Regions from separate parts of the Microbacterium sp. ARD32 genome, predicted to be linked through region 3. Evidence: predicted binding sites of a transcription regulator. Region 3 holds the regulator's gene; each other region holds the start of a gene.
The links. The regulator LexA, encoded in region 3, represses DNA repair genes until DNA is damaged. The targets are predictions, from matches to a motif close to TCGAACANNTGTTCGA.

Region 1: a site for LexA is predicted at 923-938, ahead of recA (recombinase RecA). Genes of this name have one in related genera too.
Region 2: a site for LexA is predicted at 1,903-1,918, ahead of Q9R19_RS06100 (DUF222 domain-containing protein). Genes of this name have one in related genera too.

What each region holds. Positions count from the first base shown of each region.
Region 1 is NZ_JAUZVD010000001.1:1,048,471-1,051,700, forward strand. It holds gene Q9R19_RS04855 (CinA family protein) at 1-127, shown strand, start outside; gene Q9R19_RS04860 (helix-turn-helix transcriptional regulator) at 305-613, shown strand; gene Q9R19_RS04865 (DUF3046 domain-containing protein) at 630-851, shown strand; gene recA (recombinase RecA) at 1,137-2,186, shown strand; gene Q9R19_RS04875 (regulatory protein RecX) at 2,244-2,972, shown strand; gene miaB (tRNA (N6-isopentenyl adenosine(37)-C2)-methylthiotransferase MiaB) at 3,061-3,230, shown strand, end outside.
Region 2 is NZ_JAUZVD010000001.1:1,288,196-1,291,425, forward strand. It holds gene Q9R19_RS06085 (DUF4349 domain-containing protein) at 1-712, shown strand, start outside; gene nusB (transcription antitermination factor NusB) at 753-1,163, opposite strand; gene efp (elongation factor P) at 1,165-1,728, opposite strand; gene Q9R19_RS06100 (DUF222 domain-containing protein) at 1,929-3,173, shown strand.
Region 3 is NZ_JAUZVD010000004.1:35,262-38,491, reverse strand. It holds gene metE (5-methyltetrahydropteroyltriglutamate--homocysteine S-methyltransferase) at 1-1,365, shown strand, start outside; gene lexA (transcriptional repressor LexA) at 1,459-2,145, opposite strand; gene Q9R19_RS13330 (LysM peptidoglycan-binding domain-containing protein) at 2,449-2,835, shown strand; gene Q9R19_RS13325 (histidinol-phosphate transaminase) at 2,907-3,230, shown strand, end outside.

The DNA.
Region 1 (3,230 bases), on a different contig from region 3:
TGTCGCGGTGGCGACGCCCGGCGGCGTGCGCGTCGGCTCGTACGTCTTCACCGGATCCCGCGGCGAGATCCGGACGCAGGCGAGGGATGCCGCGATCGGACTCGCGATCGAAGCCGTGCGGGAATAGCGCCGGCGACCGCCCGGTTGTCCTTCACGTGCTCAGCATCCGAGACGCGTCATCGACAGCGAGATCCCTCACAACAGAACCACAGCGAGAAACAGTAGATTCGACCCCGTCCGATCGGGTTAGACTGGCGGTCCGCTCGGGCGAGGCCCCGGGGGGAGCAGCGGAGAGGAGGTTCCGATGATCCTTGTCAGACAGGAGATCGGCGATGTGCTGCGGGACTTCCGCCTGCAGAAGGGGCGCACCCTCCGACAGGTGGCGAGCAAGGCATCCGTCGCACTCGGCTACCTGAGTGAGGTGGAGCGCGGCCAGAAGGAGGCCTCCAGCGAGATCCTCGCCTCCGTGGCCGACGCACTGGACATCCCCATCTCGACCATCATGCGCGAGGTGGGCGACCGGATCTCGGTGCTCGAGGGTCTGGGCGGCTTCCCGGATGTCGTACCGGACGACCTGGTCGCCTCGGTCGAGCCCGAGCTGTCGCTGCGCTGACCGGAGCGCTGCACCGATGAGACGCAGCGAGCTCCTTCGCGCCGTCGACGACGAGTTCGGCGGACGGGCCACGGCGCTGACGCACGACCTGGTGCTCGGTGCGCTCGGACGCACCGCGCTGGAGGCGCTGGATGCCGGCGTGCCGCCGCGCGAGATCTGGCTGGCGCTGTGCGACGAGACCGAAGTGCCCGCTCAGCGTCGCTACGGGGTGGGTCAGCTGGAGCCGCGCCGTCGCTGACGACGCGACGGCCGCATTGCCGGCTCTCGGCGTCGCCGATCGAATCTGCGCGTGCGCGGTACGGCGTGTCATCGAAGATGTGTTCGAGATGCGCGTAGTGTTCTGCACAAGTGGTCCTGATGCGAAATCCATCCACAGAACGTGGCCTTCCCGACCGAATGTCGGTGGCCGCCTCTAGCGTGATGGACGTGGCACCAGCCCACACGCCTTGTCGCAGAGTCGATCCAGCCGGAGAGGCCGCGACAGCCTACAGGCGGCAGCATTCGAGACACTGAGGAGCACGTCATGCCATCCACCGACGACCGCGAGAAGGCCCTGGATTCCGCACTCGCGCACATCGAGCGTCAGTTCGGCAAGGGATCGATCATGCGACTGGGCAGCGACGAGCGCGCCCCCGTCGAGGTCATCTCCACCGGATCGATCGCCCTGGATTCCGCCCTCGGCATCGGAGGACTGCCGCGCGGGCGCATCATCGAGATCTACGGACCCGAGTCCTCCGGTAAGACCACTCTCACGCTGCACGCCATCGCGAACGCACAGCGGGCGGGCGGCATCGCCGCCTTCATCGATGCGGAGCACGCGCTCGACCCCGAGTACGCCCGCAAGCTCGGCGTCGACATCGACCAGCTGCTGGTGTCGCAGCCCGACACCGGTGAGCAGGCGCTCGAGATCGCCGACATGCTGATCCGATCCGGTGCGATCGATCTCGTCGTCATCGACTCCGTCGCGGCCCTCGTGCCCGAGGCCGAGATCAAGGGCGAGATGGGCGATTCGCACGTCGGCCTGCAGGCCCGGCTGATGTCGCAGGCGCTGCGAAAGCTGACCGGTGGCCTGAACCAGACCAAGACCACCGCCATCTTCATCAACCAGCTGCGTGAGAAGATCGGCGTCTTCTTCGGCTCGCCGGAGACCACCGCCGGCGGCAAGGCGCTGAAGTTCTACGCCTCGGTGCGCCTGGACATCCGTCGCATCGAGACCCTCAAGGACGGTACCGACGCAGTGGGAAACCGCACCCGCGTCAAGGTCGTCAAGAACAAGATGGCGCCGCCCTTCAAGCAGGCGGAGTTCGACATCCTGTACGGGGTGGGGATCTCGCGCGAGGGCAGCCTGATCGACTTCGGCGTCGAGCACGGCATCGTCAAGAAGTCCGGCTCGTGGTACACCTACGACGGCGACCAGCTCGGGCAGGGCAAGGAGAACGCGCGCAACTTCCTGATCAAGAACGACGATATCGCCGTCGCGATCGAGACTCAGATCAAGCAGAAGCTGGGCATCGGCGTGCAGGCGGCTCCCGAGGCTCCTGCTGACGAGCTCGCCGAGCGTCGTCCGGCCTGATGCTTCGACGTCGCTCGACAACCGCGTTTCGACGTCGCTCGACAACCGGGGTGAGCCATGTCTGATCACGGGGGCGAGGAGCACCTCGCCCCCGTGATCCCGCTCTTCGGTGCCCGCCGCGATGGGTCGCAGCCGCATCCGCAGCACGACCGTGCGGCGGACGGGCCACCGCGCACGGGCGAGGAGGAGCTGTGGCGCCCCGCACTGGCGGACGGGCCGCGACGCACCTTCCCGGTTCCCGCCGAGGAGGCGGCGAACCCGTCTGACGGGGAGCAAGCGGATGCTGAGGAGGTCGTCCGGCATGCCGAGGAGGTGCTGGTGCGAAGGCTGCGCGGCAAGCAGCTCTCCGTGGCGGAAGCGCGATCGGTGCTGCGCGACAACGACGTCGATCGGGATGCCGCCGAGCAGATCATCGATGAGTTCCAGCACCGCGGCTACCTGGATGACGACACGCTGGCGCGGCTGCTGGTGACCTCCGGCGTGGAACGCAGGGGCCAGGGGCGGGTCGCCCTCTCCCGGGTGCTGTCGCAGCGCGGCATCCCGCGGGAGATCATCGCGGACGCGCTCGCGGAGCTTCCCGACGACGACGCCGAGCGCGCACTCGAGTACGCCCGCGGCAAGGCATCCGGCATGAGCCGCCTGGAGCCGGACACCGCGCTGCGACGTCTGCTCGGACAGCTCGCCCGGCGTGGCTACGGCGGCTCGGTCGCGATGAACGCCGCGCGCACCGCCCTGCGCGAAGCCGGCAGCGGTCCTGGCGGAGTGCGCTTCGTCGACTCGGACTGACGCCGACGCGGTCCGGCGTCCGGTTCGCCGGCCGCCGGTACCGGCGGAGAGCCCCGGCCCGGGCGACGGATCGTAGAATGGCAGGATCATGTCTCTTCTCTCCTCCGAACCGACGATGATCGCGCCCTCCGCAGCGGCGATCGATGCCGACGGACGTCGACGCTCCTACGAGGTGCGCACCTTCGGCTGCCAGATGAACGTGCACGACTCGGAGCGGCTCTCCGGCTCGCTGGAGAGCGCCGGCTATGTGCCCGCCGG
Region 2 (3,230 bases), on a different contig from region 3:
GCTGGTCGCCGCCGACAGCGCTGCCCGCATCGTCGGCGACGCCGGCGGCCGCGTCGACGGACGTGACGAGCAGGCTCGATCCGACGGGCAGTCCGCGCGGGCGGAGCTCGTGCTGCGCATCCCGTCCGATTCCCTGGATCGCACGCTCGATGCGGTGCGGCAGCTGGGTGAGCTGAGGGAATCATCCCTGCAGAGCACACCGGTCGCCGCCGCCCAGCGCGACCTGGAGGCCCGGATCTCGTCACTGAGCACGTCGCTCTCACGCTACAACGAGTGGCTGAGCCGCGCCGAGAAGACGTCCGACCTGATCGAGCTGGAGAAGGAGATCTCCGATCGGCAGAGCCAGCTCGAGAGCCTGGAGGCGGAGCAGCGGGACCTGAAGGACCAGGTAGCCATGGCGACCATCACCGCGGTGTTCGAGGCCGAGTACGTTCCCGTCAGCAGCGCCCCTCGCAGCCTGCCCGAGGCGATCGGCGCGGGGTGGAGCGGCTTCGTCGCCTTCTGGACGGGCGCGATGATCGCGCTCGGGCTGATGCTGCCGTGGCTGGCGCTGATCGGTCTGATCGTCGTGGTGGTGCTGTGGCTGGTGCGCCGGGCACGACGTACGAGCCAGCCGGGAGACCCCGGCCCGCCGCCGGCGGCGGCTCCTGCCGCGGCACCTCCGGCGACGGCGGCTCCTGCCGCCACTCCGCCGGCGTCGAAGCCCGAGTGAGCGCGGTTGCGCTCAGAGCACGCCCTCAGTGAGCACGCTCTCAGCGCGCGCGGTCGATCCTGGCGAGCACGCCGTGCACGAAGGCGCCGGAGTCCTCGGTGGAGAGCTCCTTGGCCAGCTCCACCGCCTCATCGATCGCGACGGCCGTGGGCACCTCGTCGTTGAAGAGGATCTCCCAGGTGCCGATGCGGAGCAGGGCGCGATCGACTGCGGGCATCCGCTCGATCTTCCAGTCGCGACTGTGCGTCGTGATCTGCTCGTCGACCTCGTCACGGTGATCGACGATGCCGTCGACGATCTCGCGTGCGTACAGCCACGAGCTCTGCCGTGCCGGCTCGCTGGCCGCTCTGGCGGCAGCGGCGGCCAGGGCGACCGATAGCTCCTCCCCGCGCACGTCGGCGGAGAAGAGGATGTCGAGGGCGCGCTTGCGCGCCTTGGTGCGTGCGCTCAACTCAGTCGTTCACGCGGCCGAGGTAGTCGCCCGTGCGGGTGTCGACCTTGACCTTGGTGCCCTGCTCGAGGAACAGCGGTACCTGGATCTCGTAACCCGTCTCGAGCTTGGCGGGCTTGGTGCCGGCCGACGAGCGGTCGCCCTGGAGGCCCGGCTCGGTGTAGGTGACCTCGAGCACGACGGATGCCGGGAGCTCGACGTAGAGCGGGTTGCCGTTGTTCAGCGCGATCTGCACCTGCTGGTTCTCGAGCATGAAGTGTGCGGCGTCGCCGACGGTGGCGGCCGGGACGTTGATCTGGTCGTAGTCCTCCTGGTCCATGAACACGAAGCTGTCGCCGTCGGTGTACAGGTACTGGAAGTCACGCCGGTCGACGTTCTCGATCTCGATCTTGGTGCCGGCGTTGTAGGTCTTGTCGACGGTCTTGCCCGAGACGACGTTCTTCAGCTTGGTGCGCACGAACGCGCCGCCCTTGCCGGGCTTGACGTGCTGGAACTCCACGACGCTCCAGAGCTGTCCGTCGATCTTGATGACGACGCCGTTCCTGATGTCTGCAGTGGATGCCATGCGGGTGCGAGTCCGTTCGTTTCGAAGGTTCAATGGTCGAGCGCGGATGCGCGCAGAGAAGTGACCGAGAGTCGATTCTATCGGATGCCGCGGAGCCCACCCGCGAACCTGTCGAACCCCGGCTGCTGCGCCTGTCGAAGGGTCGCGGTAATACCTGTGCGAGCCTTGCCCTGTTCGAACATCTGTTCTATACTGGAATCATGGCCATCGATGAGCGCACCGGCTTCGCACCGCAGTCCGCGGGCGAAGCGCTGGGCGCGCTTCTCGATGATGTGAGGTGCTCCGAGGTGGACACGAATCGGTATGCGGCCAGACAGGCCGAGCGGCTCGCCGATGCCGTGGAGTTCACCCGCCGCCATCCCGAGATCTACACGATCGACGCGGATGCCGAGATGGCGGAGCGCGCGGTGATGCTCGAGCTCTCGCTGCGACTGCGCCTGTCGCAGGAGCGAGTGCGGGAGCTGTGCTCGGCCACCGAGACCGCGCGTCGAGACCTGCCGCTGCTGTGGCAGCGCGCCAGGGACGGGTTCGCGTCGATGTACAGCGTGAGCGTCGTGGTCGCCGCATCCGGCCCGCTCGCCGCCCCGATGGGTGCACCGCAGGAGGTTCTGGATGCCGAGGCCGAGGCGCTTGCACTGCTGGACCGGTCCGCGCAGGACTGGGTGATCGACTGCTCAGTGGCACAGCTGCGCCATAAGGCGAAGAAGCTCGTCGACCGGATCACCGGTGATTCCGCGGCTCGTCGTCACACCCGAGCCATGGCCGATCGGAAGGTCATCCGTGCTTCCGCCGGTGACGGCATGTCGTGGATCACCGCATTGCTCCCCACTCACGAAGCGGTCGCGGCGATGCGACGCCTGACTGCCACAGCCAAGCACACCCAGAAGGACGAGCGGGAGGAACGCACCCGGGATCAGATCCGCGCAGACCTCTTCAGCGCCTGGCTGCGCGGTGTCGGCACTGCCACCGCGGTGAAGACCAAGGTGTTCGTCACAGTTCCCGTGCAGTTGCTTGCCGGCGATCCCGTTCCGGTGGAGCAGGCGACCATCGTCGGTGGCGACACGCTGGATGCGATCACCGCCAAGCAGCTGTTCCTCGACGCCCGCGGGTTCCACCGGGTGATCACCGACCCGGTCAAGGGCGTGATCGTCGACATGGACCGCCGCACCTACCGGCCTACCGCGGCGCAACGCGACTGGCTGGTCCTTCAGCACGGCACCTGCTCTCGTGACGGGTGCATGCGCCTCGCGGTCGATGCCGATCTCGATCACGATCGACCCTGGTCGCAGGGCGGCACGACCGACATCCGGCAGTTGCGTCCGCTCTGCCCGCGCGATCACAAGCTCCGACATCGCACCCGGATCCGGTATCGGACCAGACCCGGCAGATCGGTTCAGGTCGTCTCCCCTACCGGCTTCGAGAGCACCGCCCCTCCGCCGTTCTGACTCGACGCTTCGACAGGCTCAGCGACCCAACGACTGCGCGCCGACACCGCAGTTCAA
Region 3 (3,230 bases):
GACAAGCTCGAGCGGCTGCGCGCGCTGGGCGCCGAGCACGTCTCGGCCTCCACCTCCACATCGCTCCTGCACGTGCCGCACGACGTGCAGGACGAGTCCCGGCTCGACGCGCGCCTGGTGTCGTGGCTGGCCTTCGCCGATCAGAAGGTGGAGCAGGTCGTGACGCTCGCCCGAGGTCTGGCGGAGGGGCGCGCGGCGATCGCGGCGGAGCTGGATGCCGCGACCGCGGCGCTCGCAGACCGTCATGACGCCCCTGGTGTGCGGGACGGGGCGGTGCGGGACCGGGTGCTGGACACGACCGACTTCTCGCGCGTTCCGTACGCCGACCGCGAGGCCGCGCAGCTCGCGCTGGATCTTCCGGCGCTGCCGCTGACCACGATCGGATCGTTCCCGCAGACCGCCGACATCCGCCGCGCCCGTGCGCAGTTCAGCCGCGGCGAGGTGCCGCAGGACGACTACGAGGCCTTCCTGCGCGCCGAGATCGACCGCGTCGTCGCGCTGCAGGAGGATCTGGGGCTCGACGTGCTGGTGCACGGCGAGGCCGAGCGGAACGACATGGTGCAGTACTTCGCCGAGCACCTGGACGGATTCGCCGTCACCGAGAACGGCTGGGTGCAGTCGTACGGCTCGCGCGCCACGCGTCCCTCGATCCTGTGGGGCGACGTGTCGCGCCCCGCGCCGATCACGGTCTCCTGGGCCGCGTACGCGCAGTCGCTCAGCGCCAAGCACGTCAAGGGCATGCTCACCGGTCCCGTCACGATCCTGGCCTGGTCGTTCGTCCGCGACGACCAACCCCTGGGCGAGACGGCCGATCAGGTCGCGCTCGCGCTGCGCGATGAGATCGCCGATCTCGAGGCGGCGGGCATCGCCATCATCCAGGTCGACGAGCCGGCGCTGCGCGAGCTGCTGCCGCTGAAGCGGGCGGACCAGGCGGCGTACCTGGACTGGTCGGTCAACTCGTTCCGCCTGGCCACGGGCGGGGCGGCGGCGGCCACCCAGATCCACACCCACCTCTGCTACTCGGAGTTCGGCGTCGTGATCGATGCGATCCGGGCGCTGGACGCCGACGTCACCTCCATCGAAGCGGCCCGCAGCCGCATGGAGGTCGTCGCCGACATCGCCGCGCAGGGCTTCGACCACGGCATCGGACCCGGCGTCTACGACATCCACTCGCCGCGCGTGCCGAGCGTGGCAGAGGTCGAGGCGCTGCTGCGGCGCGCGGTGGACGAACTGCCGCTGCGGCAGCTGTGGGTCAACCCGGACTGCGGACTGAAGACCCGCGGCTACGACGAGACGGTCGCGTCGCTGCGCAACATCGTGGAGGCGACGCGCCGCGTGCGCGAGGACGTGAACGTCCCCGCCTGAGCTCTCTCGCCGAGACCCCTCCGCACCGTCGAAACCCCTCCTGAATCACGCGATTCAGGAGGGGTTTCGGCAATCAGGAGGGGTTTCGGCGGATCAGACGGCGCGCAGCACCGCCACGACCTTGCCGAGCACCACGGCCTCGTCGCCGAGGATCGGCTCGAAGGCGGAGTTGCGGGGGAGCAGCCAGGTGTGGCCGTCGCGGCGGCGGAAGGTCTTCACGGTGGCCTCCCCGTCGATCATCGCGGCGACGATCTCGCCGTTCTCGGCGTTGTTCTGCGTGCGCACGACCACCCAGTCGCCGTCGCAGATCGCGGCATCGATCATCGACTCGCCGCTGACCTTCAGCATGAACAGATCGCCCTTGCCGACCAGCTGGCGGGGGAGCGGGAATATCTCCTCCACCTGCTGATCGGCGGTGATCGGCACGCCCGCCGCGATCTGTCCGACCAGCGGCACCAGCGCCGCATCGCCGACGGCCGGCGCGGCATCGGCCGGGTTCTCGGCGCTCGTGCCGGGCAGGTCGATCAGCACCTCCATCGCGCGGGTCTTCCCCGGGTCGCGGCGCAGGTAGCCGCTCAGCTCGAGCTGGCCCAGCTGGTGGGTCACGCTGGAGAGCGACTTGAGTCCGACGGCATCGCCGATCTCGCGCATGCTCGGCGGATAGCCGTGCCGGGCGATCGAGGTCTGGATCACCTCGAGGATGGCCAGCTGCTTCGCGCTCAGGCTCTTGCGCCGACGCGTGCGCGGCGCCTCGGCTGCGGGGGCGGGGGTCTCGCTCATCGGTGCTCCTTCGTGCGTGCGGGTCGTGCGGAATCCGCGTCAGTGCGGTCGTCCGCTTCGAATGTCGGTGGCCAGTGGTGTGCTGTCCATATCGAAACCGTATCCGAGAAACGGCCGAGATCGGAAGATCCGTTCGAGCGTGTCGGGCGGATTCCCGATCGGATTTCGAAGAACGCTTGACAGATGTTCGATATCGAAGATACATTCGGAACACAGCTTCGCATCCGGCATCCCCGGCCGGATGCCGGATGCGAAAGCTGGAACGCTTCCGCCGCGAGGCGGGCAGAGACAGAGGAGCCGCACATGAGCACGATCAGCATCCAGAGCCCCGCGATCCTTCGCGCCTCCGGCGGCGCGTCGTCCCGTGTGACGCACCGCACCAGGCTGCGCCTGACGGCGAGAGGGCGTCGTGTGCTCGCGGGATTCGCTGCGGCTCCGCTGATCGCCGGCATCGCGTTCTCGGTCCTGGCCGGCGGCTCGGCACTCGCCTCCGGTGAGGAGAGCGCCCCAGTCGCGTTCGAGAGCGTCACGGTGCTGCCGGGTGACACGCTGTGGTCGATCGCGGCAGAGGTGGCTCCCGGGATCGACCCCCGCGAGGTGATCGACGACATCATGCGGCTGAACAACCTCGGCACGGGCGCGATCCAGGCCGGCGCCGAGATCGCCATCCCCGCGCAGTACGAGCACTGACGCTTCGACAGGCACAGCGGCCCACGGGGGATGCGTCACTTCGGAGTGAGTCCGCCGTTGCGCGCTCTACCATGGGAAGAGTGACCTCTCTCGACGAGCTGCCCCTCCGCGACGATCTTCGCGGACTCACGCCGTACGGTGCTCCTCAGGTGCCGCTGCCGGTGGCGTTGAACGTCAACGAGAACACGCATGCCGTTCCCGAAGCGGTCGTCGCAGACATCCTCGACGACGTGGCCATCGCCCTGAGCGACGTCAACCGCTACCCCGACCGCGAGTTCACCGAGCTGAGGGAGGCGTTCGCGACCTACCTGGGTCACAACCTCCGCGCGGAGCAGATCTGGGCCGGCAACGGCTCGAACGAGGTGCTGCAGCACATCCTGCAGGCGTTCGCAGGC